DNA from 3 places in the Streptomyces sp. NBC_01497 genome. Region 1 is predicted to be linked to each of the others. Evidence: riboswitches for the same ligand, from Rfam matches in the RefSeq annotation. Region 1 holds a riboswitch; each other region holds the start of a gene.

Region 1 (7,174 bases):
GCGCCGGGGCCAGCCAACGGCCCGCCGCCGCACGGAAGTCCGCCGGGCCGAGCGCGCCCGCGCCGTGCGGCACCGCGCCGAGCAGCGGCACTCCCGCGACCTCCGGGAGGTCCGCCAGGTTGCACCGCTCGGCCAGGTCCGGCGCGGCGGGCCAGCTGCCGATGACCGTACCGAGCGCACTGACGCCCCGGTGCCGCAGCGCCTCGGCCGTGAGCGCCGTGGTGTTGAGCGTGCCGAGTCCGGCGCGTACGACCACCAGGACCGGGGCGTCGATGAGCCGCGCCGCGTCGGCGACCGTGCCGCCCTCGTCGTCGAACCGTACGAGCAGTCCGCCCGCGCCCTCGACGAGCACCAGGTCGTGCTCCGCGGCGAGCTTCTCCGCGGCCTCCGCGACGTCGGCGGGTCGCACCGGCGCCATCCCGGCCCGCCGCGCGGCGGTCCCGGGTGCCAACGGCTCAGGGAAGCGCCCCAGTTCCACCGTCGTGACCACTCCCGCGAGCCGCCCGGCCAGCGCGACGTCGCCCTCCTCGCCGGGGGCCAGCCCGGTCTGCGCAGGCTTGAGCAGGGCGACAGAACGCCCCGCCGCCACCGCGGTCGCCGCGACGGCCGCCGTCACCATCGTCTTGCCGATCTCCGTGTCCGTACCGGAGACCACCACTACCGGCATGTCATCCCTTCCGTGCCGCGGCGGTCACCGCGCGGCAGATCGTCGCGACGTCGTCGTCGCCTGTCACATAGGGCGGCATCGTGTACACGAGATCACGGAAGGGACGCAGCCAGACGCCCTCCCGTACGGCCGCTGCCGTGGCCGCAGCCATGTCGACCTCGTGGTCGAGTTGTACGACGCCGATCGCGCCGAGCACCCGCACCTCCCGCACGCCCGGCAGCTCCGCGGCTGCCGCCAGACCCGTCCCGAGCCCCGTCTCGACGCGCTTGACCTCGGCCGCCCAGTCCTGGCCGAGCAGCAGGTCGAGCGACGCGCAGGCGACGGCGGCGGCCAGGGGGTTGCCCATGAACGTGGGGCCGTGGGCGAGGACCGGCACCTCGCCGCGCCCGATGCCGTCGGCCACCCGCTCCGTGCACAGTGTCGCCGCCATCGTCAGGTAGCCGCCCGTCAGGGCCTTGCCCACACACATCACGTCCGGGGCGAGCGCTGCCTGGTCGGCCGCGAACAGCGTGCCCGTACGCCCGAATCCGGTGGCGATCTCGTCGAACACCAGGAGGACGCCGTGCTCGTCGCACGCCTCGCGCAGGACCCGGAGGTAGGCGGGGGAGTGGAAGCGCATGCCGCCCGCGCCCTGCACCACGGGCTCCACGATCACGGCCGCCGTCTCGTGCGCGTGGCGCGCGATCAGCTCGCGCAGCCCGTCGGCGTACGTCTCGTCATACGCGGCGGGCGGCGCCTCCGCGAAGATCTGCCGGGGCAGCACGCCGGACCACAACTCGTGCATCCCGCCCTCGGGATCGCACACCGACATCGGCTGCCAGGTGTCGCCGTGGTAGCCGCCGCGCCAGGTCAGCAGCCGGTGTTTCTCGGGCCGGCCCAGGGAACGCCAGTACTGCAGGCACATCTTGAGCGCGACCTCGACGGAGACGGACCCGGAGTCGGCGAGGAAGACGTGGCGCAGCGGCTCCGGGGTGATCTCGACGAGTTTCGCCGCGAGCCGCACCGCGGGCTCGTGGGTGAGCCCGCCGAACATCACATGGCTCATCCTGCCGAGCTGCCGGTGTGCGGCCTCGTTGAGCGCCGGGTGGTTGTAGCCGTGGATGGCGGACCACCACGACGACATGCCGTCGATGAGTTCGTCCTGCCCGAAGGCGGGTTCCGCGAGCCGTAGCCGCACCCCGGCCGCGGACTCCACGACCAGGGGTTGCGTACGGCCCGGCATCGGACCGTACGGATGCCACACATGGTCCCGGTCCAGCGCGAGCAGCCGGGCGGTGGACAGCCCGTCGCCGAGGGTGCCATGGCCCGCGGAGCCGGCGGCGGGCCCTGGGCCGAGAGGCCCGCCGTCGGCGGGTGCGAGCGGGTCAGGCATTCGGGGCCAGGTCCGTCCCCGCGCCCCTGCGCCGCACCGCGACCAGGTCCGTGCGGGCCGCGCCCGCCACGGCGGCGTCCGCCACCTGGCCGGCCGGCGCGTGGGAACCGCAGGGGGAGCCGGCGGCCGAGCCGCAGCCCCCCGCGGTCCGGCTGTCGCCTGACGCGCTCCCGCAGGCGTCCTCCGATCCGCAGGCACCCGGGGATCCCGCGTCCGTGCGGTGCCCGGGCAGCGTCGTCTCGTCCGCTCCCTCCACCACGAACCCCGCGTCGGCGATCATCTCCAGGTCCTTCTTGCCCTCCTGGCCCTCACTCGTGAGGTAGTCCCCGAGGAAGATCGAGTTGACCAGGTGCAGCGCCAGCGGCTGGAGGGTCCGCAGGTGGACCTCGCGCCCGCCCGCGAGCCTGACCTCCACGTCCGGGCAGACGAACCGTGTCATGGCGAGGATCCGCAGGCACCGCTGCGGCGTCAGGTTCCACTCCTTCGCGAGCGGGGTGCCCTCGAACGGGATCAGGAAGTTGACCGGCACGGAGTCCGGGTCCAGCTCGCGCAGCGAGAACACCACGTCCACCAGGTCGGCGTCGCTCTCACCCATGCCCGCGATCAGTCCGGAGCAGGCCGACAGGCCCGCCGACTGGGCGTGCCGCACCGTCTCCACCCGGTCCGCGAACGTATGGGTGGTCGTGATGTCCCCGTACGTCCCTTCCGACGTGTTCAAGTTGTGGTTGTACGCGTCCGCGCCCGCGGACTTGAGCCGCTCGCCCTGCCCGGCGGAGAGCAGGCCGAGGCAGGCGCACACCTCGACGCCCTCGTTCTCGTCCTTGATCGCCTCGATGGTCCGCGACACCCGGTCGATGTCGCGGTCCGTCGGTCCGCGGCCACTGGCCACCAGGCAGACCCGCTTCGCGCCGCCGGCGACCCCCGCCGCGGCGGCCTTGGACGCCTCCTCGGCCCCCAGCCACGTGTACTTGAGGATCCCCGCGGTCGACCCCAGCCGCTGCGAGCAGTACGAGCAGTCCTCGGGACACAGGCCGGACTTGAGGTTGACCAGATAGTTGAGCTTCACCCGTCGCCCGAACCACTGGCGGCGGACCTTCCCGGCCGCGGCCACCACGTCGAGCAGTTCGTCGTCGGACGTCGCGAGCACGGCGAGGGCTTCCTCCCGCGTCGGCAGCTCGCGCCGCAAGCCCTTGTCCACCAGCGTCTTCAGCAGATCCATGGACCGATCTTCGCTCACCGCCGCACCTGGATGCCAGGGCGGAAGTCACCAACTCGACCGGGTCGAAGTGTGGACATGGCCACACCTGCGGACGGTTTGCAGACCGTTAGTGTCTGTGCACTGCCTACAAAAAGGACCGGACGTCATGGCTCACGACCCCTTTGCCTGGACCGACGAGGCCGCACGCGCCCGGGAGGCCTCGGGACTCGTCCGTACGCTGCGTCCGCGCTCCGCGCAAGGGGATGTGCTCGATCTCGCGAGCAACGACTACCTGGGTCTGGCCCGCCATCCGGAGATCACCCGCGCCGCTGCCGACGCCGCGCTGCGGTGGGGTGCGGGCGCGACCGGTTCGCGCCTGGTCACGGGCAGCACGCGGCTGCACGCGGAACTGGAGCGCGAACTCGCCGGACACTGCGGCTTCGAGGCGGCACTCGTCCTGTCCTCCGGGTACGCGGCCAACCTCGCGGCACTGACCGCACTGACCGCGCGCGGCTCGCTGCTGTTGTCCGACGCGGGCAACCACGCCTCGATCGTGGACGGTTGCCGCCTCTCGCGCGCCGAGACCGTCGTCGTGCCGCACGCGGACCCGGAAACGGTGGGCAAGACCCTGGACGCGCGCGGCAACGACCGGGCGCTCGTCGTCACCGACGCGGTCTTCTCCGTCGACGGGGACGCGGCTCCGCTGCGCGCTCTCGCCGACGTCTGCCGCACCCGGGGGGCGGCCCTGCTCGTCGACGAGGCGCACGGCCTCGGGGTGCTCGGCCCCGGCGGGAGCGGCGCCCTGCACGCGGCCGGACTCGCGGACGGGGAGGGGCGGGTGGCGGACGGGGTGGTCGCCACGGTGACCCTGTCCAAGTCGCTGGGCAGCCAGGGTGGCGCGGTCCTCGGCCCGGCGCGGGTCGTCGAGCACCTGGTCAACACCGCGCGCACGTTCATCTTCGACACGGGTCTGGCCCCGGCCGCGGCCGGCGCGGCTCTCGCCGCGCTGCGGCATCTGCGCGCGCGGCCCACGCTCGCGGACCGGGCCCGCGGGGTCGCCAGGGAACTGCACTCGTCCCTGACCGCGGCGGGCCTCGAAGCCGTACGCCCCGACGCCGCCGTCGTCTCGGTCCGTGCGCCGTCGCCGGGCGCGGCCCTGGCGTGGGCCGCCGACTGCCGGCGCGCGGGTCTCGCTGTCGGGTGCTTCCGGCCGCCGTCGGTCCCGGACGGGATCTCCCGTATCCGCCTGACCGCGCGCGCCGACCTCACCGACGACGCCGTCGAGCGGGCCGTCCGTACGATCGTCGAAACCGCGCCCGAGCGCTGAGCCCGCGCACGGGGGACCGGGTACGGCCCCAAAACCGGCTGGCTGTCGAACAGTTCACTGCTTCGGGCGACAGATGCCTGCATATCGCGGCGAATGGGCCCTTCCGGCGGCACGATGGACCCCACGCCGACACGGGATACCCAATCGCCGCCGACTCGTCCACGCCCCGTGTCGCGCCGTCGACCTCGTGCCCGCACTCGTGCCCGGACTCTTGCCCGGTGGAAAAGGGACAGCCGCGCCATGGCAGACCATCAGGAAGCATCCGTCACCCTGCCGAGTGAGCCGGCCTCGGTCCCCGTGGCCCGAAGATACGTCGCCGACATCCTGACGGAATGGGGCCTTCCGGTAGGTGCGGAGACTGCGGAAACGGTCCGCCTGGTGGTCTCGGAGCTCACGACGAACGCCGTCCTGCACACCTTCGGCCGCTCGCCGACCTTCACCGTGGACATCGCGCTCGACCGCCACGAACACCTCAGGATCGGCGTCACGGACAGCCACCCCGGCCGGCCCCAGCGGCTGCCCGCGGCCGTCCGGCAGGACAACGGGCGCGGCATGGTGATCATCCGCTGGCTGGCCGCCGAGTGCGGCGGGCAGATGTCCGTCACCCCGACAGCGGAGGGCGGCAAGACGGTCTGGATCACCCTGCCGTGGACGGCGGCGGTGTGAGGCTCGCGTTCCGCCGCCGCCACCACCGCCACCGTCCTCGACCCACGATCGGCTGACGCGGGGTCAGGCCACGCGTCCGTACCAGACGTCCTTGGTCCAGATGTGTTCGAGCCGCACCGAGGAGCCGGTCTTCGGCGCGTGCCAGATCCGGTTGTGGCCCGCGTAGATGCCCACGTGGTACACGTACCCGCCGCTGTGGAAGAAGACCAGGTCGCCCCTGCGCCTGGTGCGGGCGGAGACGTGTCTGGTGCGGTTGTACTGCTGCTGTGTGGTGCGGGGCAGCGACTTGCCCGCCTTCTTGTACGAGAACGCGGCGAGGCCCGAGCAGTCGAAACTGCGGGGACCCGTCGCGCCCCATCGGTACGGAGCCCCGGCCTTGGAGGCCGCGATGTGCACCGCCCGGGTGGCCAGGGGCGAGGCGGCGTGCGCGTCGGGCGTCGCGCCCGGGGCGACCAGGGTGCCCCCGACGGCGACGAGCGTGAGGGCCGAGACGGTGCCGGCGCGCGAGAACAGGGACGGGACATGAACCTGCGCAGTCATGCGCAACCCTTCGTCAGCCGCCTGTGAAGGATGACCTGTCGGGTTCGGGCCAACGAAGGTGCCCGGCCGCCTGAGCGGCTTCACCCCGAGGAACGGTCGCGTCGCCGCGCCGGTCCGTAACGCTCGGGTCCTCCACTCCTGCCGATCCACTCGTGTTCGCACGAAATCCGGTACGGCGGCAGGACTCGGCGTCCGCCCGGACCGCCTCACCAGGTGGCGAGGGCTTGCGAGCTGTCGCAGGGATCTTGACTCGCAGAGCGGCGATTTCCGAGTCGAAACGACGATATGTGAATCTCGTCACACTTGAGCCATTCGTGATGATATGAGGCGATCTGGGTGCGGTCCGGACCCCCTCCCGGCCCCCGCACCTGCGGGACTGTCCTCACGCGCGGCGAGCGCCCGGACGCCTCGCGCAACCCGGAAGCCCTCCGTGCGGCCGGTGCCTCCTAGGCCGAACGAGGAGGCGCCGGCGTCCCGGCTGGGCCATCCGTGGATGCCTCCGAGCGGACGTCAGCCGGCCGGGCCCGGCGGCAGCGCCACGCGGCCCGCCCGCCGCTCGCCGTCGAGTACCCGCAGGGCCCGGGCGAGCGTGCCCGTGTGCAGTTCCGACTCGCCCCGGCCGTGCATGCGGGTGAGTGCGTCGCGCAGTTCCAGGACGCGTGCCGGCAGCGCCTGCGCCGCCCGCAGCGCGGTGTACGTATCGGATTCGCGGGCCGGATTGATCCGGGCGATCAGGTCCACGACGGCCAGATAGCCGTCCACCACGTCGCACTCGGCCCGCGTCAGCGCGGGCAGCGGCGGCAGTTCCGGCGGGAGCACCGGGGGCTCACCGCCCCGCGCGGGTGATGCCGGGGCCGGACCCGGCATCCCGGCGGTCCACCACGTGGTCGACGAGGCCGAACTCCCGTGCGGCGTCGGCGTCCAGCACGGTGTCGCGGTCGAGGCTCTCCGCGATCGCGGCGGCGTCGCGGCCGGTGTGCAGGGCCAGCGTCCGCGTCAGGAACTCGCGCTGCCTGACGAGTTCCTCCGCGTGGATGAGCAGGTCGGACGGCTGCCCCTGGACCGGTTCCGTGAGCGACGGCTGCTGGAGCACGACGCGCGCGCCGGGCAGTGCCATCCGCTTGCCCGGTGCGCCGGCGGCCAGCAGGACGGCCGCCACCGAGGCGACCTGGCCGAGGCAGGTGGTGCTCACGTCGCACGAGATGACCCGCATCGTGTCGTAGATCGAGGTCATGGCGGTGAGGGAGCCGCCGGGGGAGTTGATGTACAGCGAGATGTCCTGGTCGGCCGCCGCGTACTCCAGATGCAGGAGTTGTGCGATCACGTCGTTGGCGGCCGTCTCGTCGACGGGTGTGCCGAGGAAGACGATCCGGCCTTCCATCAGCTTCGAGTACGGGTCGAGCG
Region 2 (11,317 bases), 2.0 Mb from region 1:
GCCATCGTCGTGGCCGCAGGGGTGACCGGTTCCGCCATCGCCATTCCGCTGCTCGGCGCCGCGAGCGCGCACGCGGCGGACGCTTCCACTTGGGACAAGGTCGCCGCCTGCGAGAGCGGCGGACAGTGGAGCGCCAACCTCAGCAACGGCTACTTCGGCGGCCTCCAGATCACTCAGGACACCTGGGACCAGTTCGGCGGCAGCGACTACGCCGCCCGTCCCGACCTGGCCACCAAGTCCCAGCAGATCGCGGTGGCGGAGAAGATCCTCGCGGGGCAGGGCCCCCAGACCTGGGCGAGCTGTGCGGACTCGGCCGGTCTGCCGCAATCCAAGCCGGCGCCGAGCTCTGACGGGAGCGGCACCGACGGCGGGGGTCTGGGCGCTGTCCTGGGCGGCCTGCTCGGCGGCTCGCACGGTTCGGGCGGCTCCGCCGCGACGAACCCGTCCGGCACCCCGGCGACGACGGGCGGCACGGCCACCCCCGACCCGTCCGGAAGTTCCCAGACGTCCGGTGGCACGGCGACGGGGGACGACGGCACGAGCGGTACGCCGAACCCGTCCGCGAGCCCCTCGGGCTCCGCGTCGCCGGGTGTCTCCGGCTCGGGGCACGGCAAGGCGGGCGGCGGCACCTCCGCGAGGGGCGGCAAGCACCGCGCCGCGACGCCGGGCACCGCGCCCTCCACCGACGACGGGGGTTTCCCGCTCAGCGTGAGCCGCGACAACAGCGGCGGTCTCGCGTCCGGCTCGGAGACGAGCGGCGCGGGTTCCATCGGCAACTCCGACCTGCCGGGTGTCGTACCGGACTCGGGCGCGACGCCCGTCATCCACATCCCCTTCGCGCCGCACTACTCCGGCACGCACGCCGGGGGCGCCTCGCGTTCGCTGTTCCAGTTCCCGGACGAGGTCACCTGGACCTCTCCCGACGCGGCGCCGGCCGGCGCCGCCGCGCGTGCCACCGCGACTCCCTCGGCCACCGGCACGCCGTCCGGCACGCAGGGCGCTCAGGGTGCCCTGGGCGCCCCGGGTGGCGTCGGCGCGTCCGGCACGCCGTCGTCGGCGGCCGTGCCCGGCGGGACCGGCGCGCCCGGTACGACGACGGTCACGCCGGCGCCCTCGGGTTCGGCGGTGACCGGAGGCAAGCACCGTGGCGGCGCCGCGACCGAGGCGTCCCGCACCTCCACCCCGACGTCCGAAACGGACGGTGGGGGTCAGACCGGCCAAACCGGACGCCAGGTCGGATCGGGTGACACTTCGTCAGACGCGGGGACCCCGGCGGCGGATTCCGGGGCCCGCTACACCGTCCACGCCGGCGACAGTCTCTCCGGTATCGCGGTGGGCCAGCGGGTGGACGGCGGCTGGCAGGCCCTGTACGAGGCGAACAAGGCCGCGCTCGGGTCCGATCCGAACCACATCGTTCCTGGCCAGAGTCTCAGCCTCCCGGTGGGCTGACGCCTCAGGCGAAGCGGGGACGGCGCACGGGTGGCCACGAAGTGGCCCCCGTGCGCTGTCAGTTCGGCCCCCTATGTCCGATTCTGTGAAAATGAGACAAGCGTCTCTTCGGGTTGTTTGGTCGAAATGGGCCGTCAGATTCGCCTTTTTCAGGGCTCACCTGGGGAAATGCCGCCACCCGGGTGAACGCTATGAGTGTTATTACCGGGATGTCCTTCTTTGAAGATCTGACAGTCGTATGTTTACGGTCTTCACCGCTCGCACCGCGGGCCCTGTCGACCGAAACGCCGAATCCTGCCGTCGGTCGACCGGAACAGTCGTCGCGTCAAGCGCCGAAGGCAGGAGCGGGGGACCCAAGGTTCCGCCGCCGGACCGGGAAGGCTGTCCGTGAAGGACGGCCCAGCGGCCCGGCTTGGGGTTAAGCCGCGAGCGGTACGCACCGCCAGTGCGTACCGCGTGGACCACACACGTGGGCCGATCGCGACCGGGCAACTCACTGCGCCCGAACCCGACAGCTGACCTCGCAGGCGTCGGTGAGGAGATGCTTCATGCTGCGTTCGAGCAAGTCCCACAAGCACCGTCGCCCGTCCAAGGCCGTCCGCTACGCCGCGCTCGCAGGCGTCACCGGCGCCGTCGTCGCGGTCCCGCTGCTGTCCGCCACGTCGGCCTCCGCCGCGTCCGTCTCCGAGTGGGACCAGGTCGCGAGTTGCGAGTCCGGCGGCAACTGGGCGATCAACACCGGCAACGGCTTCTACGGCGGCCTCCAGTTCACCAGCTCCACCTGGTCGGCGTACGGCGGCACCGCCTACGCGGCCCAGGCCAACCAGGCCTCGAAGTCCCAGCAGATCGCCATCGGCGAGAAGGTCCTCGCGGGCCAGGGCAAGGGCGCCTGGCCGGTGTGCGGCAAGGGCCTCTCGGGCCCCGGCGGCTCCGGTGCGGCCCCGAGCACCTCCACCTCCACACAGTCGGCCCCGGCCAAGCAGCAGAGCCAGCCGCAGGCGAGCCCGGCGCGGCAGCGCCCGGCCCAGCCCGCGAGCCGTGGCAGCGCCCGCCCCACCGTGATCAAGAAGGGTGACGGTGAGTACAAGGTCAAGGGCGGCGACACCCTGTCCACGATCGCCTCGGCGCACCACGTCAAGGGCGGCTGGAAGAAGCTGTTCGACCTGAACAAGAAGATCGTCACGGACGCCGACGTGATCTACCCGGGCCAGCAGCTGCACCTGCACTGACCGGTACTCCCGCGCACCGTTCCCGCGCACCGCTCCCACCCGGCCGTTCGGCCGGACCTGCTCCGGCGGGCCCGGTCGGTCTCCCACCGGCCGGCTGGGGGAGACGGGGCGCCGGGCGCGGCGCCACCCGGACGAGAACCCTGACGCGACGGTCCCCGGCCGGTTGGAGCGGTCCGGCCCCCCGAGGGCCGGGCCGCTTCGTCGTCCACCGGGCGCCCGGACGGGGGCGAACTTCCCGGAACGTGCGGGGAGGTTCGCCCGCCCTCGGTCGCGTGCGCCGGGGGGTTCCCGCCCCCGGCGACGGTCCGCCGGGGAGGCGAACCGTCCCCGGTGACCGCGGCGGTCGTCGGCCGCCGGTTCGCCGGATTTGTCACCGCGCATCTGGCGGCCCGCGCGCCCATGTGATCGCCCGGCCACCCGTCCGGGCGTCCGGCCCCCGCACGTATGGGCGTGGGGACTGCCCGGGGCACTTCCCGGCGCCCGCGCCGGTTAGGCTCTTGGCGCAAGGACTACAGACGCAGACCCTGCGCTCCCCACGTCACTTCCCAGAAGGAGATGCTCGTGCCGTCGATCGACGTCGTCGTAGCCCGGGAAATCCTCGACTCCCGAGGTAACCCCACCGTCGAGGTCGAGGTCGGCCTCGACGACGGCAGCACCGGCCGTGCTGCCGTCCCCTCCGGCGCCTCCACCGGCGCCTTCGAGGCCCTTGAGCTGCGGGACGGTGACCAGAACCGCTACCAGGGCAAGGGCGTGGAGAAGGCCGTGCTCGCGGTGATCGAGCAGATCGGCCCCGAGCTGGTCGGGTACGACGCCACCGAACAGCGCCTCATCGACCAGGCGATGTTCGACCTGGACGCGACCCCCGACAAGTCCTCGCTCGGCGCGAACGCCATCCTCGGCGTCTCGCTCGCCGTGGCGCACGCCGCGTCCGAGGCGTCCGACCTGCCCCTGTTCCGTTACCTCGGCGGCCCGAACGCGCACCTGCTGCCGGTGCCGATGATGAACATCCTGAACGGCGGCGCCCACGCCGACTCGAATGTCGACATTCAGGAATTCATGATCGCGCCGATCGGCGCGGAGTCCTTCTCCGAGGCGCTGCGCTGGGGTGCCGAGGTCTACCACACGCTGAAGAAGGTCCTGAAGAGCAAGGGCCTTTCGACGGGGCTCGGCGACGAGGGCGGCTTCGCGCCGAACCTGGAGTCGAACCGCGCCGCGCTCGACCTCATCCTGGAGGCCGTGAACGAGGCCGGCTACGTGCCGGGCCGCGACATCGCCTTCGCCCTGGACGTCGCCGCCTCCGAGTTCTACAAGGACGGCAGTTACGAGTTCGAGGGCAAGACCCGGTCCGCCGAGGAGATGACGGCGTACTACGCGGAGCTCGTCGACGCGTACCCGCTGGTCTCCATCGAGGACCCGCTGCACGAGGAGGACTGGGCCGGCTGGAAGACCATCACGGACCAGCTCGGCGCGAAGGTGCAGATCGTCGGTGACGACCTGTTCGTCACCAACCCCGAGCGCCTGGCCCGCGGCATCGAGGAGGGCGCGGCCAACGCCCTGCTGGTGAAGGTGAACCAGATCGGTTCGCTGACCGAGACACTGGACGCCGTCGAGCTGGCCCAGCGCAACGGCTTCAAGTGCATGATGTCGCACCGCTCGGGCGAGACCGAGGACGTCACCATCGCCGACCTGGCCGTCGCGGTGAACTGCGGTCAGATCAAGACCGGCGCCCCGGCCCGCTCGGACCGTGTCGCCAAGTACAACCAGCTGCTGCGCATCGAGGAGATCCTCGACGACGCCGCCGTGTACGCCGGACGCAGCGCGTTCCCGCGTTTCCGCGGCACGGAGAGCTGAGACCCCCTCGTGTCACCGCGTCCCCGGCCATGGTCCCGTACCGTGTCCGGGGACGCGCACGTACGTACGGGACGTACGACAGGTGACAGGGAGTGTGGCCATGGCACGCACCGGAGACCGGGACGGAGCGCGTAACGGCGCCGGCGACCGCACCGGCGAGCGCCGTCCCCGCGACCCCGTCCCCGGCCGGACGCCCGTGAGGGAACCGGGTGTTCCGTCGCGCCGCGGCGGAGGCGGCCGTTCCACGGGTGGCCGTTCCGGCGGGGGCCGTTCCGAGGACCGCTTCTCCACCGCGACGCGGCTGCGGGTGCTCGGCGAGCAGACGGCGGCCCGCGTCTACCGCTCGCAGAACCGCAGACAGGCGCACCGCTCCCGGCTGACGGGACGCGCCGCGTTCCTCGCGCTGGTGCTGTGCACGCTGGTCGTCGCGCTCGCGTACCCGATGCGGCAGTACGTCTCGCAGCAGGGCGACATCGCCGACCAGCAGCGGACCGCGCGGGAGGCGAAGGCGCAGGTCGAGAAGTTGCGGGACGAGAAGGCCAGGCTCCAGGACGACGCCTACGTCGAACGGCTCGCGCGCGAGCGCCTGCACTTCGTGATGCCGGGGGAGAAGGGGTACACGATGAACGCCCCGAGCGCCGTCAAGCAGGAGCAGCAGGCGATCGGGCCCGCGAACCGCCCCTGGTACGCGAACATGATGGACGACGTCGACCACGCGGACACGGCGGCGGCGGTGCGTACCAGGACCGGTACGGGCACCGGCGCGGACGCGACGCGGGGCGGCGCGAAGAACTGAGGACCGCGGGGCGCGGCCCTTTACGCACGGTCCCCCAACGAGCAGCAAGGCAGTACAGACCAGCCATGGAAACCCCTCCTCCGCAGACTGAACGCACCGAGCCGCCCACGGCGGACGACATCGCGGCCTTCCGGGCCCAGCTCGGCCGGCCGCCGCGCGGGCTGCGCGCCATCGCGCACCGCTGCCCGTGCGGGCTGCCCGACGTGGTGGAGACCGCGCCGCGCCTGCCGGACGGGACGCCGTTCCCGACCACGTACTACCTGACCTGCCCGCGCGCCGCGTCCGCGATCGGCACGCTGGAGGCGAACGGCGTCATGAAGGAGATGACCGAACGCCTCGCGAGGGACCCGGAACTGGCCGCCGCGTACCGGGCCGCGCACGAGGACTACCTCGCGCGCCGCGACGCGATCGAGGTGCTGGCGAACTTCCCGAGCGCGGGCGGCATGCCGGACCGGGTGAAGTGCCTGCACGTGCTGGTGGCGCACTCCCTGGCGGCGGGTCCCGGCGTCAACCCGCTGGGCGACGAGGCGATCGCCCTGCTGCCGCAGTGGTGGCGGAAGGGCCCGTGCGTGGACGCCGCGTGCGTCCAGGCCCCGCGGGCCCCGCACGAACAGGAAACGACGACGGAGACGGGCGAATGACCAAGGTTGCGGCGATCGACTGCGGCACCAACTCGATCCGGCTGCTGGTGGCAGAGGCCGACCCGGCGACGGGTTCGCTGACCGACCTGGACCGGCGGATGGAGATCGTCCGGCTGGGCCAGGGCGTGGACCGCACGGGCCGGCTGGCGCCGGAGGCGCTGGAGCGGACGTTCGCCGCGTGCCGCGCCTACGCGGAGGTGATCGCGGCGCACGACGTCTCGCGTGTCCGCTTCGTCGCCACGTCCGCCTCGCGGGACGCCTCCAACCGCGACGACTTCGTCGGCGGCGTGCTCGACATCCTGGGCGTGCGGCCCGAGGTCATCACCGGCGACGAGGAGGCGGCGCTCTCCTTCACCGGCGCGACCCGCGAACTCGCCACCCACCAGGCGGCGCTGGTGGTCGACATCGGCGGCGGCTCCACCGAGTTCGTCCTCGGCGACGAGCGGGTACGGGCGGCGCGTTCGGTCGACATCGGCTGCGTACGCCTGACGGAACGTCATCTGCTGCACGACGGCGAGCTGACGGACCCGCCGACCGCCGCGCAGATCGCGGCGATCCGCGCGGACATCGAGCGGGCGATCGACGAGGCGGCTGCGACCGTTCCGATGCGGGACTCCACGACGCTGGTGGGACTCGCGGGCTCGGTGACGACGGTGGGCGCGATCGCGCAGGGGCTCACGGCGTACGACTCGGCGGCCATCCACCGCTCACGGGTCTCGTACGAGCAGGTCAAGGACATCACGGCGACGCTGCTCGCGGCGACCCACGCGGAGCGCGCCGCGAACCCGGTGATCCATCCCGGGCGGGTGGACGTGATCGGGGTGGGCGCCCTGATCCTTCAGACGATCATGGAACGCACGTCGGCGGCCGAGGTCGTCGTCAGCGAACACGACATCCTGGACGGCATCGCCTGGAGCGTGGCCGAAGCGGGTGCGTGACCCCGCGGGGGCGGTGGCGCGGAGGCCACGGGTCCGCGCAGTCCGCCCCCGCGTGAGTCCGGGGGCCGGCCCGTGTGCGGACGGGTTCACCCGGCCGACCGGATGAACCCGCCGGATGGCGCGTCGGGCGTCGCGGCGGTCGCCGGCCGTGGCGACGGGAACGACGGGGTTCACCGTCCTCGGTCCCGCGCACGGCCCGGTAGCCGCCGGCCCGGAGCCGATGGAGGTCCGTGGGACCCACGAGTCCTGGCCTCTGCGTCGTCAGGCCTTTCTCGCGGCCGTGGCTTCCCTCGCGGAGTTCCCCACGCCGGAGGAAGCAGCCGATGCCCTGGCGGCCCGGCAGGCGGAAGCGTCCCTGGACCGGCGCGGTCCGACGCCGGCGAGGGCCGAACTGGTCGCGGACCTGTGCGCCGAAGACGGTGGCGGTGCGGCGTGAGGCAGCCGTTCCTGTGCGCCGAAGACGGTGGCGGTGCGGTGTGAGGCAGCCGTTCCTGTGCGCTGCGGCGGCACAGTGGCAGCTTCCGGCCATCGGCCGGCGTTGCGGGTGATCAGCGTGGGCGCGCCCTCCTCCTCCGCGCGATGGATGCGCTCCGCCCCGGCGCGGGCAGGGCTTCCCCTTGCGGTCGCCGCGCGTTCGGCCGTGGCGGACATGTAAGCGGGAGGGCACCGGGTGTCCATGCGCCGACGGCCGGGGACCGACGTGCGTTTGCCGGCGGGCGAGTAAGCGCGATGCGGCGGGCACGCACCGCCCCGGTCCTGTGGCGTGCGCTGCCGCGAGCCGCTCTCCGTTCACATACATCTGTCGTGTTCATGGTCTTGACGGCTCGGTGTCCCCGGGGTTTGACTCCGGCCCAGGTCGTGAAAGCGCTTTCGCCCCACCGCCCTTCTCCCGTTCCGCCCGTTCCTGAGTCCTCCGGTTCCACCCGCGCCCCGCCCCCACTCAACGGAGAGTCAGATGCGTCCACGTCGTCCCCGGGCCCGCGCCCTCAGCCTCGCCGTCGCCCTCGTCGCCACCGCCGGTCTCGCCGTGACCGGCGTCTCCGCCTCGGCCGCCCCCGGCCACCAGGACCACCACGGCCCGTCCGCCCCGCGCCAGGTGGAGGCGTGGACCTCCGGTGCCAAGGGCCAGTCCGGAGCCACAACGGACCGGCTGACCGCGGCGCCGGTCTCCGCGGGGGCGCCGGCCGACGGCACCACCGTGCGGGTCGACCCGCAGGTGAAGTACCAGACCATGACCGGCTTCGGCGCCTCGGTCACCGACTCGTCCGCACAGGTCCTCTACGGCATCCCGAAGGACCAGCGGGACACGGTCATGAAGAACCTCTTCGACCCGGAGACCGGCGACGGCACCAGCTTCCTGCGCCAGCCCATCGGCGCCTCCGACTTCGTCAAGGGCGCCGACTACAGCCTCGACGACATGCCGGCGGGTCAGAAGGACTACGGCCTGAAGCACTTCTCCGTCGCCCACGACCAGAAGCAGATCCTGCCGCTGCTCCGGCAGGCCGAGAAGCTCAACCCCGGCCTGAAGATCGTGGGTACTCCCTGGTCCCCGCCGGGCTGGATGAAGACCGGCGACTCCATGATCGACGGCAAGCTGATCGACTCGCCCGCCATCTACCGGGCGTACGCGGACTACCTGGTCAAGTTCGTCAAGGCGTACGCGGCGAACGGCGTCACGGTCGACTACCTGACGGTGCAGAACGAACCGCAGGCGCTCAACCGGAACAACTACCCCGGCTCGGACATGTCGTTCGAGCAGGAGACCAAGGTCATCGACGCGCTCGGCCCCGCTCTCAAGAAGGCCGGCCTGGACACGAAGATCCTCGGCTACGACCACAACTGGTCCGAACACCCCAACGACATCAAGGCACATGAGGCCGTCGGCGAGGACCCCGAGGTCAACTACCCCTACGACCTGCTCGCGTCGAGCGCCGCGAAGTGGATCGACGGAACCGCGTACCACTGCTACGCGGGCGACGCGTCGGCGATGACGGCGCTGCGGGCGTCCTTCCCCGGCAAGGACATCTACGAGACGGAGTGCGAGGGCGGCACCATCACGACCGGCCTCGACTCGGTCAACAACTGGGCCAAGACGGTCACGTACTGGAACATCGCGCTCGACGAGAACCACAACCCGCACCAGGGCGGCTGCGGCACGTGCAACGGCACCGTCACCGTCAACTCCACGACCGGTGTCGTCACCTACAACGCGCAGTACTACGCGCTCGGTCACCTCTCCCGCTTCGTGAAGCCCGGTGCCGTGCACGTCGGCGCGAGCGCGGCGCGCAGCGACGCCACCGACAGCCCGGTGCAGACGTCGGCGTTCGTGAACCCCGACGGATCCACGGCCGTCGTCGCCCACAACACCAGCGGCACGGCGTCCGAGCCGGTGACCGTCGTCTCCGGCGGCCGCGGCTTCACCGCCACGCTCGCCGCGGGAGCCACCGCCACCTACAGCTGGCGCTGAGCGGCCGCCCGGCTGACCGCTGGACCGTCCTTCCTGCGGGACGGCTGACCGGCCGCCCGGCTGGGCGACTGCCCGCCCCGGCCGCGGTGTTCGTGCCCTGCGCACGGCGCCGCGGCCGGCGCGTCGGGCCCGGCCGGGAGCATGCCGCGCCGGCCCGTGAACGCGCTCTCCGCCACCTCGCGCGTACCGGTGAGGGTCCCGTCGGGACCGCTCGGGTTAGGCTCGCGGGACCACCGCGCGGCACGTCCCGAAACGCCGGGGCGGGGCCACTATCAAAACTTCGTGAAGTTCTTCACAAGGAAAATTGCACCGCCGGGTCCGGCATGACCCCCAACGGGGTGGAAAGGCTCTCCACGGAGCGGCGGCCGCCACGAACGAGCGGGCCGGACCAGGGCGCGGCGAGGCCGGCAGCACCCGCCTCCGCCCTCGCGCGAAGCGACGGACGGGCAGCTCAGCGCGGGTGTGACCGGGCTCCGTACCGTCCGGTAGGCATGGGGCCGGTCGTGCACCCTCGGTGAGCGGCCGGGCAGGGTAACACACCCTGTCCACCTTCTTGTGAAGGGGCTCACGAGGACCCCCCTCGGAGCGGGTGGATACTCGATGGCATGAGCACCACGGAGCGTCCCAGGATCCTCGTTGTAGGCGGTGGGTACGTTGGCTTGTACGCGGCTCGCCGCATTCTGAAGAAGATGCGGTACGGCGAAGCGACCGTCACGGTCGTGGACCCGCGCTCGTACATGACGTATCAGCCCTTTCTTCCCGAAGCCGCGGCCGGGAACATCTCGCCTCGGCACGTCGTCGTCCCGCTGCGACGCGTGCTGCCCAAGGCCGAGGTACTGACAGGCCGCGTCACCACCATCGACCAGGACCGCAAGGTCGCCACCGTCGCGCCGCTGGTCGGCGAGGCGTACGAGCTGCCCTTCGACTACCTGGTGATCGCGCTCGGCGCCGTCTCCCGCACCTTCCCGATCCCCGGCCTCGCCGAGCAGGGCATCGGTATGAAGGGTGTCGAGGAGGCCATCGGCCTGCGCAACCACGTGCTGGAGCAGCTCGACAAGGCCGACTCCACGACGGACGAGGAGATCCGCCGCAAGGCGCTCACCTTCGTCTTCGTCGGTGGCGGTTTCGCCGGCGCCGAGACCGTCGGCGAGGTGGAGGACATGGCGCGCGACGCGGCCAAGTACTACACCAACGTCAAGCGCGAGGACATGCGCTTCGTCCTCGTCGACGTCGCCGACAAGATCCTTCCCGAGGTCGGCCCGAAGCTGGGCACCTGGGGCAAGGAGCACCTTGAGGGCCGCGGTGTCGAGATCTACCTCAAGACCGGCATGGACTCCTGCGTCGACGGCCACGTGGTCCTGAACAACGGCCTTGAGGTCGACGCGAACACCATCGTGTGGACCGCGGGCGTCAAGCCCAACCCGGCGCTCGCGCGCTACGGCCTCCCGCTCGGCCCCCGTGGCCACGTCGACGCCGCCGCGACGCTCCAGGTGCAGGGCACCGACTACATCTGGGCCGCGGGCGACAACGCCCAGGTGCCGGACATGGTCGGCCGCAAGGCGGGCAACGAGAACGCCTGGTGCCCGCCGAACGCGCAGCACGCGCTGCGGCAGGCGAAGGTCCTCGGCGACAACGTCATCTCCGGTATGCGGGGCTTCCCGCAGCGGGAGTACAGCCACGCCAACAAGGGCGCGGTGGCGGGCCTCGGTCTGCACAAGGGCGTCGCGATGATCGTCTTCGGCAAGACGAAGATCAAGCTGCGCGGCCGTCTGGCCTGGTACATGCACCGTGGCTACCACGGCATGGCGATGCCGACGTTCAACCGCAAGATCCGGGTCATCGCCGACTGGACCCTGGGCATGTTCCTCAAGCGCGAGGTCGTGTCCCTGGGCGCCATGGAGACGCCGCGCGAGGAGTTCTACGAGGCCGCGAAGCCGGCCCCGAAG
Region 3 (11,317 bases), 5.3 Mb from region 1:
GGACTCGGTGAAGATCCGGGCCGTCCCCCGTGACCGCACGCTCTCGCAGATGCTGGCGGAGGGCGAGATCGACGCGCTCGTCACCCCGCGCGTCCCCTCGCCGTTCGCCCAGGGCGACCCCCGGGTCAAGCGGATCTTCCCCGATGTCATCGGCGCGGAGAAGGCCTACTACGCGGACACCGGCATCTTCCCCATCATGCATGTACTGGTGGTCCGCAGGGACGTCTACGAGCGCCACCCGTGGGTCGCCCAGTCGCTGTACAAGGCGATGCTGGAGGCCAAGCAGCAGGCGTACACCAGCATGTACGACACGTCCGCGCTGCGCTTCACCCTGCCCTGGCTCACCCCGCAACTGGAGGAGGCCCGCGCCCTGCTGGGCGAGGACTTCTGGTCGTACGGGCTCGGCGAGGACAACCACCGGACCCTGTCGACGTTCCTGCGCTACCACCACGAGCAGGGCCTGTCCGACCGGCTCCGCACCCCCGAGGAACTGTTCGCGCCCGAGGCGCTGGAGTCCGCGGTGATCTGAGGGCAGGCCGACATCACGCCCCGAGGGCGCCGTTCCGGAGCACGCCGGGGCGGCGCCCGCACCGCTGTCCCGGGTGCCGGATACGCGCCGGCTCAGCGCGCCCCGCGCCGCCGGGCGAGGGCCAGTGCCCCCGCGTACAGCGCGAGGACCCCGGCGAGCAGGGGATAGAAGGACAGGGGCGGCGCCGTCATGCCGAGGGCCGCGCCCGCCGGCAGGAGGGGCAGCGCCAGCCCGAACGCCGCGAGGAACGCGGCGGCGACCCGGATCGGCACCGGCACCCTGCCCGGCCCGCGCCCCGCACCCCGCGGGCGCATCATCAGCATGACGAGCGCCTGCGTCAGCAGGTTCTCGGTGAACCAGCCCGCGTGGAAGGCCGACTGGCCGTCGATGTGCCGGGACGCCGGCATGGCGAGCGCCAGGACGGCGAACGTCGCGAGGTCGGCGCACGCGTTGATCAGCCCGTACCCGGCGATCACGCGCGGCAGTCCGCGCGGGTGCAGCGTCGCGGGCCGGTCGGCGGCGGACTCGGGCGGCCGGTCGAGCGCGAGGGTCAGCTGGGCGGCGTCGAAGCACAGGTTCTGCAGCAGCACCTGGGCGGGCAGCATCGGCAGGAACGGCATCACCAGGCCCGCGCCGAGCATCGCGATCACGTTGCCGACATTGGACGACAGCGTGATCCGCAGGTACGTGAGGATGTTCGCGGTCGCCCTGCGCCCGTAGGCGACGGCGTGGGACAGCGCGGTCAGGTCCTTGGTGGCGAGGACGACACCGGCCGCCTCACGCGCGACCTGCGCCGCCTCCTTCGTACAGATGCCGAGATCCGCGGCGCGCAGTGCGGGCAGGTCGTTGACGCCGTCGCCCAGATATCCCGTGGTGTGGCCGGCGGAGCGCAGCGCCCGCACCACGCGGGCCTTGTGCTCGGGCGTGCAGCGCGCGAAGACGGTCGTACGGGCGGCGAGAGCCGCCAGTTCGCCGTCGTCGAGCGCGTCGAGACGGTCCCCGGTGACGACGTCGCCGGGGCCGGTGGCAAGGCCGAGATCGCGGCAGGCGCGGGCCGCGGTGCCCGGGTGGTCGCCGGTCAGGACGGTGACGGACACGCCGCGACGGGCGAGGGAGGCGAGGGCGTCGGCGGCCGTGGGGGCGAGGGCGTCGCGCAGGCCGACGAACCCGACGAGTGTGAGGTCGCGCTCGTCGGCGACCGTCAGCGGGCGGGGGCGCAGCGGCAGGTGCGCGTGGGCGACCGCGAGGACCCGCAGCCCGGCTCCGGCGGCCCGGGTGACCAGCGCGTCGAGCCGGGCCCGCGCGGCCGCGTCGAGGGCCGCCGTCGCACCGCCCTCTCCGGTACGCATCCGGGTGCAGCGGTCGAGCACGTCCTCGGGTGCGCCCTTGACGGCGAGCACATGGCCGCGGCCGTCCCGTACCAGCGCTCCCGACCTGCGGCGCACCGGGTCGAGCGGCAGGGCCGCGAGACCCTCGTACCGTTCGGCGGCGCCGGGCGGGGCGGCGGCGAGGATCGCCTCGTCGAGCGCGTCGGGCAGTGGGACCTCCGCCAGTTGCAGGGTGACGAGGCTGTTGACGGCCGCCCACTCCAGAGCCGCCGGGTCCTCGCGGCCGTCCGGTGCCACACTGCGGTCCAGGACCGGCAGGTCCTGGGTGAGGGTTCCGGTCTTGTCCGTGCACAGCACGTCGACGGCTCCGAGGTCGTGCAGGGCGGGCAGCCGCTTGACGATCACGCCGTACCGCCCGCCGAGCCGCCCCGCACCGCGCGCCAGCACCGTGTTGACGACGACGGGCAGCATCTCGGGCGTGAGCCCGACCGCGACGGCCACCGCGAACGCGGGCGACTCCGGGCTGCTGCGGTGCAGCACCGCGCCGGCCGCGAGGACCAGCGGCGGGGTGAGCGCCATCAGCCGGACGAGCAGCCAGGACACGCCCTTGACCGACCGGTCGAACGGCCGCTCCCGGCGCCCGGCGTCCGATCCCCGCTCGCCCCCGCCGTGCTCCGCCGCGAACCGCGTCCCCGGCCCGGTGGCCGTCACCACGGCGGTCGCGCTGCCCGCCGCGACACTGCTGCCCTGGAAGCACAGGTGCGGCCGGTCGAAGGCACCCTCACCGTCGCAGCGGGGCGCCGGTTCGTCCACGGGATGCTTGGCCACCGGCACCGACTCGCCGGTCAGCGCGGCCTGATGGACGCTCAGCCCGGTGGCGCGCAGCAGCCGTACGTCGGCGGGCACCAGGTCGCCGGGGGCGAGCCGGACGATGTCGCCCGGCACCAGGTCACAGGTGGGCACCTCGCGCTCGCACGTCTCGGTGTACGAGGGCCCGGCGCGGCGCCGCACGGTCGCGGTGGCGGCGATCGCGCCGTGCAGCGCGGCGGCCGACCGGTCGGCCCGCTGGTCCGCGCGGGTGCGCAGCGCGCAGCTGACCGCGACGAGCACGGTGAGGACGCACGCCGCCCCCCAGGAGGAGACGGCCGCGGAGATGATCGCGAGGCAGAGCAGGACACCGGTGAAGGGGTCGCGCACACCACTGGGGAAACGGCGCAGCCAGTGCGCGGGGCGTGCGGCGGGCAGGCTGTTCTCGCCGTGCCGGGTGAGGCGTTCCTCGGCGTCGGCCTCGGTGAGGCCGCGCGGTCCCGTGTCGAGTCCGCGGAGCACCGCGAGGGTGGTGTCGCCGTCCCCGGCGCCGGGGCCGTCCGGCGCGGCAGGGCCGGTGCCCGGTGGCCGGCGCGTACCGGGGACCGTGGGCTCGCTGGTCTTCATGGCGCCACCGGGGACCTGTCAGGCCACCGGGCCGACCGGGCCGCCCGCGGCGGCGGGCCGGCCGGGCGCCCCGTCCGCGCGGCTCGTGAGCTGGCCGACCATCAACTGGACCACGGTCACCAGCGCCGGATCGTCGACCAGGTAGACCTGCCGGCGTCCCTCGCGCCGCGCCCGGACGAGGCCGGCGAGCTTCAGCTTGGCGAGGTGCTGGCTGACGGCGGGCAGCGAACCGCCGACCCGTTCCGCGAGACCCGTGACATCGCTCTCGCCCTGGGCGAGTATCCATACGATGTGCAACCGGACGGCGGACGAGAGAAGACCGAAGGCGGCGGCGGCGTCCTGGAGCACGTCGTCTCTCGGGTCGGCCGGCCTCGCGGGCGACCTCGTCACGTGAACCTCCACAGATTGACGTGCCAGGGTAGGGACGACCGCCGGGCGCGTCCCCGGTCGGACCGGTGCGACAGCCTACGCGAGCGGGCGAAGAGCGCGGGTGCCGACCGGGTCCGGGCCGGGCCGCTCAGTTGCTCGGTTGCGTAATGTGGCAACCTTATGGCGCCGGTGGCGATCGCCGCCCGTGCCCGTCGTACCCGGAGGTGGCATCGCATGCTCAGAAACGGCCTGGAGCCCTGGCACGTGATCCTTGTCGTGGTCGTCGTAGCCTTGCTGTTCGGATCGAAGAAGCTCCCGGACGCCGCCCGCGGTCTCGGCAGGTCCATGCGCATCTTCAAGAGCGAGGTCAAGGCCATGAAGTCCATGGAGGACGACGACACGCGGACGGCTCCCGTCACGGCGGACGCCGCGCCGTTCAGCACGGCCCCCACGGCCCCCGTGACCACCGCGCCGAAGGCCGCCACCGAGGCGACCGAGCGGAAGTCCGCCACGGCTCACTGAGCCGCCACGTCGGCCGTTTGTACGTCCAACGACCACTGACGCACAGGGAGTTCGCAGATGACGGACCCGAGGGCCGGCGATCGCGCCCGCCAGGCGACACGCCACCGACCCTCGGGGCCGCCACGGCAGCGCTCACCCCAGGACGCGCCCGCCCCCGGCTCCACGGGCGGGGCTCCCCCGAGCGGCAGGGCCGCCGCCCGCAAGGCGGCCCGCGGCAAGGACCGGGGCCATCAGCGTCGTCGCGCGAAGCCGCTGCCGCGCCGCAAACGCGTCGTACGGACGCTGCTGACGGTGGTCTCCGCGCTGGTGCTGATCGTCGCGGGCGGCGGCGCCTGGCTGTACGAGCACCTCAGCGGCAACATCCACAGCGTGGCCATAGACGGCGGCGGTTCGAAGGAGCAGGCCGACTCGTTCGGCAGGACGCCGATCAACATACTGGCGATCGGGTCCGACGGCCGGAACTCCAAGAGCGACTGCAAGCTCGGCGGCGGCTGCGGCTCCAGTGACTCGACGGCCGGGCACAACGCGGACGTCGACATGGTGCTGCATATCTCCGCGGACCGGTCCAACGCGACCGTGATGAGCATCCCGCGCGACACGATGACCCAGATCCCGGCCTGCAAGGGCACCGACGGCGGCCCGTCGACCCCCGGCTACCAGGGACAGATCAACAGCGCGCTCCAGTACGGCCCCGCCTGCCAGGTCTCCGCCGTGCACCAGCTCACCGGGATCCCCATCGACCACTTCGTGATGCTGGACTTCTCCGGTGTGGTGCAGATGTCGGACGCGGTGGGCGGTGTGTCGGTGTGTGTGAGTGACAACGTCTACGACACGTACTCGCACCTGAAGCTCGCCAAGGGGACGCACACACTCAAGGGCGACGCGGCACTGGAGTTCGTCCGCACGCGGCACGGGCTGGGCGACGGCAGCGACCTGGGCCGTACGTACGCGCAGCACATCTTCCTCAGCGCGATGATCCGCAAGCTCAAGAGCGCGGGCACCCTGTCCAACCCGACCAAGGTCTACTCGCTGGCCAACAGCGCCACCAAGGCCATGACGGTGGACACCGGCCTGAACAGCATCGCCAAGCTGATCGGGCTGGCCGACGACCTGAACAAGGTCCCCACGAAGCGGCTGACCTTCACGACGATGCAGACAGGACAGTCGCCGACGGACGCCAACCGGGTCGTGCCGGCCGCGGGCGCCGACGCGTTGTTCGCTGCCATCGCCGACGACAAGTCGCTGACGGCCTCCGACGGCAAGAAGACGACAGGGACGAAGCCCTCCTCCGGCGCGAAGACGGACGCGAAGCCGTCCCCGTCGGCGACCGTCCCGCCCGCCGACGTCTCGGTGCAGGTGGAGAACGGCACCGGCACGTCGGGGCGCGCCGCCGCGATCGCGACGGCGCTGACCGGGAAGGGGTTCACCATCGGCTCCTCGGGCAACGCGGGCGCGCCGCAGTCGAAGACCACGCTGACCTACGGGCCAGGGCAGCAGGCGGCGGCGCAGACGGCGGCGAACGCGCTCGGCCTGCCCCCCTCCCACCTGACCTCGTCGAACGCGAACGGGGTCGTGCTCACGATCGGTGCGGACTGGCCGACGGGCACGGCGTTCCCCGGCGGTTCCGGGACGGGAGGGGCGGGAGGCTCGACGGCCGACGCCAAGGCGGCGGTCTCCGGGGCCCACGCGGACACCGCGGACGACTCCAAGGCCTGCGCCAAGGTCAGCCAGTACAAGACCGTCGAGATCAACGGCGTACCCATGACGCCTTCTCAGGCATATGGCGAATCTACCAACAAAAAGGACTCCGCGTCCTGACCCCGGCCACTGGTGGCGGGCCCGCACGGGCTCGCCGCCACCGCTTTCGCCATCGCGTTCCAGGATCCGACATCCTCCCCCTCGCGCACGCATGGCCGCCCCCTCGCACCCGCCCCGCGCGGCTGCCGTCATCCGGGCCGCGCCTCCGCTCCTCCGGGACGACGGGTGGGGAGCGCCTCGCGTCCGTGCGACCCGGGCTGTCCTGGGCGCGTCGGTGTGACATCCGGAGCCTGATCGTGTCGGTGTGACGCGCACGAAGCCGTGGACACGTCGGTGTGATACGCCGGGAAACCCACCCATCCCACTGGTCGATTTGCCCGTATATGACCCATAAATCACACTCATATACGGGCGCACACCAGGGTCGTGGAGGGCTGAGGCGACACCGGGAGCAGACCAGGGGTGCCAGGCCGGAGGGGGTCGGTGGGCGGGGGCACCGGATAGAGGGCGGTGCGGCGGCACGACGGGTGGGACGGCGGCGGCGCGGGCCTTACCCGCGCGACCCTCACCCGCGGCGCCCGTACCCGCGGCCCCCTACCCGCGCGGCCCGGCCTCCGCGCGGCCCGTCCCGCCACGAGCCTCGGGCCGCGCTCGTCGAGGGCCACCAGGGCGGACCCGGCAGCCGGTGGGATCCGGCCACCGCGGCCCGCCCGCCGTGGGCGGACACGCCACAGGCCCGCCAGGCGGTGCCTGGCGGGCCTGTGGGTTGCCCGGCGGGCCCGGTGTGTCCGAGGGGCCCGTCAGTGGTGGGGCGTCTGTCAGTACGGGCCGTTGACGTTGTCGATCGAGCCGTACGTCGCGGCGGCGTAGTTGCACGCGGCCGTGATGTTCGCGACCGGGTCGTACGGGTCCATCGAGGTGCCGGCCACGTGGTACGTCTGGAACGTGGGGTCGATCACCTGGAGCAGGCCCTTGGACGGGGTGCCCTTGGCCGCGTTGGAGTCCCAGTTGTTGATCGCCAGCGGGTTGCCGGACGACTCACGCATCACGTTGCGGTAGATGCCGTCGTAGCTGCCGGGGATGCCGTGCTGGCCCATGATGCTCAGCGACTGGCGTATCCAGCCGTCCAGGTTGTTCGCGTATACCGGGGCGGCCGCCTTGGCCGGGGCCGCCGTCTTGACGGCGGTGGCGTCGGCGGTGGTCTGCGCCTTGATGACGGTCTTGTGGGCGGAGCCGTTGGCGGAGCTGCGCGCCTCACCCGTGGTGCGGGCGGCGGGGGCGGCCTTGCCGTTCAGCGTGAGCTTGAGACCGGGGTGGATCAGCGACGGGTTGCCGCCGACCGCCTCACGGTTGTCCTGGTAGAGCTTCTTCCAGCCGCCGGAGAGCGAGTGGTCGCGGGCGATCTTCGAGAGCGAGTCGCCCCGGACCACGGTGTACGCGGAGTGGGCGGCCTTCTTCGCCGCCGCGCTGACCTGCGCGGGGGCCTTCGGAGCCTGGTGGACCGCGGCCTCGTGGGCCACGGACTGGGCGGCCGGCGCGGCGTTGGCGGCGGCGGCGGTCAGCAGAGGTACGGCGATCACTGCACCGCCCACGCCTGCGACCATGAGGCCGCGGGTCAGCGTTCGGGGCATGGGACGACGGTGGCTGGCCTTTTTGGGCATGCTGAGTTCCTCTCCGTCGCCTGCGAGGTGAGCTGTCGGGTTCGGGCTGGAGATGCCCGGCCGCATGGGATGCGACTTGACCCCTAGCCGGTCCGCTTTCGCGGCTCGGCGACTTACCTGGGTCCCCCGCTCCTGCCGTATGGATGCGGTTGTTGGTTGAGGTATCCGGACAGCGGCAGGATTCGGCGGTCTGTCCGGAATGACGAGAACGTAAGCGAAGACCTCGCGGCGAAACAAGTTGTGAATTCACTGAGCTATGCGCCAAACGCTGACAGCGAGGATCCGGCCGGTCGCTCGACGGCCTTATGAAAACCCAACACGCCCTGTGCGCGCACGAAATGGGCGAGGCCTCGGGGGCGTGGAATCCGCCCCCAGGTGACGTATATCACTCGTAGGGCGACCAACCACCCCGCACAACACCCGCCAGAGGCCATCAAGTTACCCGAACACCCCAGAACAGATCTTAGGGATTTAGAGCACTAAATCGCCCATAAGGTCACTCCGGATCAAGGACCCGGACGGCGCGGAGATTGATGCCGGATCAGAGCTGCCCATTCACCGCGAGAGGCGCAGAACGACCCCTGGTCCCCTTTTTTCGATCATGCCGGCCAAGGGCGATCGGAAAAGCACGCAGGGCCGAATCCGGGATGCCGTATTCCTTTCGCGTCCCGTCTCCCGGCAAATCCCTCCGAATTCCTGACACGCGGTCAGGGAGATTGCGGGAACGAGTCGATGGGCGGAAAGCTCACTCGTGTTCCGTGCCGCCCCGGGCCGCCTCGCCGGTGAAATGGGCGGCGGGGAAAGGGAAATGGTCTCGGCGGGGCGCCCCCGAGAACCAGCCCAGCGCCAGCAGCAACTCCGCGCGGACCGCGGCGTCGGAGAGGTCGACGCCGAGCAGCAGTTCCACGCGCCGGATCCGGTGCCGGACGCTGTTGCGATGCAGACCGGTGAGCTGAGCCGTACGGTCCCAGCCCCCGTGGCAGCCGAGCCAGGTGCGCAGCACCTCGACCAGCGCCGAGCCGTCCGGCTCGGCCCGCTCGTCGAGCAGCGGCGCGAGCGTCCGCCGCGCCCAGTCGCCGGCGCGGTCCGGGTCCACCGCCGCGCCGATGCCGAGCCCGCGGTCCTCCGCGACGACGGGGATACCGCGGGCCCCGGCCTGCCGCAGCAGCAGGTGGGCCTCGCGATCGGCGGCAGGCAGCAGGCCCGGCGGCACGGGCCTGCTCAGCGCGGCGAGCCAGCCGCCACGCTCCCGCAGCCGCTCCAGGTCGGCCCGTCCCGCACCGGCGGGCAGGACACCGCGCAACGTTCCCCCGCCGGCCGCCTCCCCCGCGCGGTCGTCGATGTCATCGGTGAGCGGGCCCGGCACGTACGGCCCAGCCGGGGCGCCGCCCGTGCCCGTGCCCGCGCCCGGCGGACGCCGTGCCCGGAGCGCCCTGACCAGAGGCGGGCCCCCGGACGGTTCGCCGTCCTTAACCGGCCCGCCGCCGAGCAACGAGGTCAGCAGGTCGCGGGCGCGGCCTGGCTCGGCCGGGTCCTCGCCCAGCAGCAACAGCGCGGCGAGTGCGCCCTGTTGGGTTCCCGCGCGTGCGGTGCGGGCCAGCAGTCCCAGCAGTCCCGCGGCCATGGTCCCCGCGCCACGCCCCGCTGCGGTCGGCGGCCGGTCGCCGCCGAGCAGCAGGATCCGCACACCGCTCCCGGACGCGGTCCCCGCCCCCGCACTCCCTGAGGAGCCCGGCGCCGCCCGGCCGGTGCCCTCCACCGGGTGGAGCGCGACATGTCCGTGTGCGCCGTGGTCGACGGCGCTGCGGGGACCGTCGGCCCGGCCCAGCCGTACGGCGAGCCGCCTGAGGTCCGCGCCCGGTTCCGGCGCCCCGGCGGTCGCGGCGAGCGGCCGGCCTTCGGCGTCGAGCAGGACGGCCCAGCCGCCGGCCGCCCGGGCGGTCGCCTCCAGGACGGCGGACACCGGCGTGGTGCGGTGCAGGGCCGCCCCGGCGATCGCGGCCTGGGCCTCGGCCATACCGAGGAGTTGGTCGGCGTGGCGACGGTGCAGGGCGGCGGCGACGGTGCGCGCGATCGCGTGGAACGCGGTTGCCTCGGGCACCGCGAGCAGCGGCAGGCCCTGTTCCTCGCACGCGGCGGCCAGCTCCGGCGGGACCGTGCGGTGGACCGGCGCGAGCCCGAACCCGAGGGCGGCGACACCGGCGCGCACCAGACCCTCGACGTACGTGCCGTACGCGCGGGCCCGCGCCCCCTCGCCCGGCCCGGAGACCTCCGGCAGCCCGATACCGGCCGTGAGCAGCAGTTCGCCGCCGATCAGGTACGGGGCGGGGTCCGGCAGTTCACTGACGTGGGCCCAGCCGATCCGCCGGTCCAGCAGCGCGTCGCGGGTCATGGGGACCAGTCCGAGCGCGGGGTCCCCGGTCAGCTCGCGCAGTGCGAGGGACGGAAGGACGTCGGACGGCTCGGGGTCCTGCGGGGCGGTGGTGCGCATGGGCCGGCTCCGGCAAAGAGGAGGGCCGGCCGGGGACGGCGGCCGGGTCGGATCATCCTAGGAGTCCCGCCGCGCGGGACGTATCGTCCCGTGACCCGGCCGGACGCGCGGCCTAAGCTGCTCGCCGTTCGGTGGTGCACCGGCCGGGGCCGCGGTTCGCGCCTCCGGCCCGTCCGCCTTCCTCTCGTCCCTCCCCGGCCCCGGCCCCCGTACGGAAGAAGACCTCCCGTGACATCGCAGCAACCGCAGCCGGAGTCCGCGGCGCCCGCCGGGCCGGTCGGCCCCGTGGACAGTTCGATCGTCCCCCGATACGCGGGCATCGCCACCTTCGCCCGGCTGCCCCGTCTGGAGGAGGTCGGCCGCGCCGACGTCGCGGTGGTCGGCATCCCCTTCGACAGCGGGGTCTCCTACCGTCCCGGGGCGCGCTTCGCCCCGGCGGCGGTGCGCGAGGCGAGCCGCCTCCTGCGGCCGTACCACCCGGCGCTCGACGTGTCCCCGTTCGCCGCCGTGCAGGTCGCGGACGCTGGGGACATCGCGGTCAACCCGTTCGACATCGGCCAGGCGGTGGCCACCGTCGAGGAGCAGGTGGGCGAACTGGCCGCCACCGGCGCGTCCGTGCTGACGGTCGGCGGCGACCACACTCTCTCGCTCCCCCTGCTGCGCGCCGCCGCCCGGGTGCACGGGCCGCTGGCACTGCTGCACTTCGACGCCCATCTCGACACCTGGGACACCTACTTCGGGGAGCCGTACACGCACGGCACACCGTTTCGGCGCGCGGTGGAGGAAGGCCTGCTCGATACGGAGGCACTCGGCCACATCGGCACCCGCGGCCCGCTCTACGGCAAGAGCGACCTCGCCGAGGACAAGCGGCTCGGTTTCGGCATCGTGACGGCCGCCGATGTCATGCGACGGGGGGTGGACGACACGGTCGCGGCAGTGCGGGAACGGATCGGGGACCGGCCGCTCTATGTCTCGGTGGACATCGACGTCCTCGACCCGGCCCACGCGCCGGGCACCGGAACCCCGGAGGCGGGCGGCCTGACCTCGCGGGAACTGCTGGAGATCCTGCGCGGCCTGGACGGTACGCGGATCGTCGGCGGGGACGTGGTGGAGGTGGCACCCGCCTACGACCACGCGGACATCACCTCGGTGGCCGCCTCGCACGTCGCGTACGACCTGGTGAGCCTGCTGGCCCTGCGTCGCGCGGCAGACGCCGGCGCCGCCT

The links. Region 1 has a riboswitch for cyclic di-AMP ahead of OG310_RS30125 (C40 family peptidase). Riboswitches for the same ligand answer to the same signal wherever they lie in the genome.
Region 2: it holds a riboswitch for cyclic di-AMP, as region 1 does, so the genes downstream of both, OG310_RS21510 (transglycosylase family protein) here and OG310_RS30125 (C40 family peptidase) in region 1, are expected to answer to the same signal.
Region 3: it holds a riboswitch for cyclic di-AMP, as region 1 does, so the genes downstream of both, OG310_RS07675 (LysM peptidoglycan-binding domain-containing protein) here and OG310_RS30125 (C40 family peptidase) in region 1, are expected to answer to the same signal.

The regions. Positions count from the first base shown of each region.
Region 1 covers NZ_CP109427.1:7,102,998-7,110,171, forward strand. The annotation lists gene bioD (dethiobiotin synthase) at 1-667, opposite strand, end outside; gene OG310_RS30105 (adenosylmethionine--8-amino-7-oxononanoate transaminase) at 669-2,039, opposite strand; gene bioB (biotin synthase BioB) at 2,032-3,258, opposite strand; gene OG310_RS30115 (8-amino-7-oxononanoate synthase) at 3,404-4,564, shown strand; gene OG310_RS30120 (ATP-binding protein) at 4,805-5,230, shown strand; gene OG310_RS30125 (C40 family peptidase) at 5,294-5,770, opposite strand; cyclic di-AMP (ydaO/yuaA leader) riboswitch at 5,774-5,953, opposite strand; gene OG310_RS30130 (hypothetical protein) at 6,281-6,589, opposite strand; gene OG310_RS30135 (ATP-dependent Clp protease proteolytic subunit) at 6,597-7,174, opposite strand, start outside.
Region 2 covers NZ_CP109427.1:5,090,374-5,101,690, forward strand. The annotation lists gene OG310_RS21505 (transglycosylase family protein) at 1-1,449, shown strand, start outside; cyclic di-AMP (ydaO/yuaA leader) riboswitch at 1,770-1,994, shown strand; gene OG310_RS21510 (transglycosylase family protein) at 1,998-2,678, shown strand; gene eno (phosphopyruvate hydratase) at 3,234-4,529, shown strand; partial or broken gene OG310_RS21520 (FtsB family cell division protein) at 4,831-5,250, shown strand; gene OG310_RS21525 (DUF501 domain-containing protein) at 5,391-5,966, shown strand; gene OG310_RS21530 (Ppx/GppA phosphatase family protein) at 5,963-6,904, shown strand; gene OG310_RS21535 (hypothetical protein) at 7,185-7,340, shown strand; gene OG310_RS21540 (glycoside hydrolase family 30 protein) at 7,860-9,371, shown strand; gene OG310_RS21545 (NAD(P)/FAD-dependent oxidoreductase) at 9,977-11,317, shown strand, end outside.
Region 3 covers NZ_CP109427.1:1,792,191-1,803,507, forward strand. The annotation lists gene OG310_RS07650 (ABC transporter substrate-binding protein) at 1-529, shown strand, start outside; gene mgtA (magnesium-translocating P-type ATPase) at 622-3,291, opposite strand; gene OG310_RS07660 (ArsR/SmtB family transcription factor) at 3,310-3,681, opposite strand; gene tatA (Sec-independent protein translocase subunit TatA) at 3,895-4,182, shown strand; gene OG310_RS07670 (LCP family protein) at 4,240-6,000, shown strand; gene OG310_RS07675 (LysM peptidoglycan-binding domain-containing protein) at 6,759-7,601, opposite strand; cyclic di-AMP (ydaO/yuaA leader) riboswitch at 7,604-7,762, opposite strand; gene OG310_RS07680 (PucR family transcriptional regulator) at 8,347-10,092, opposite strand; gene speB (agmatinase) at 10,321-11,317, shown strand, end outside.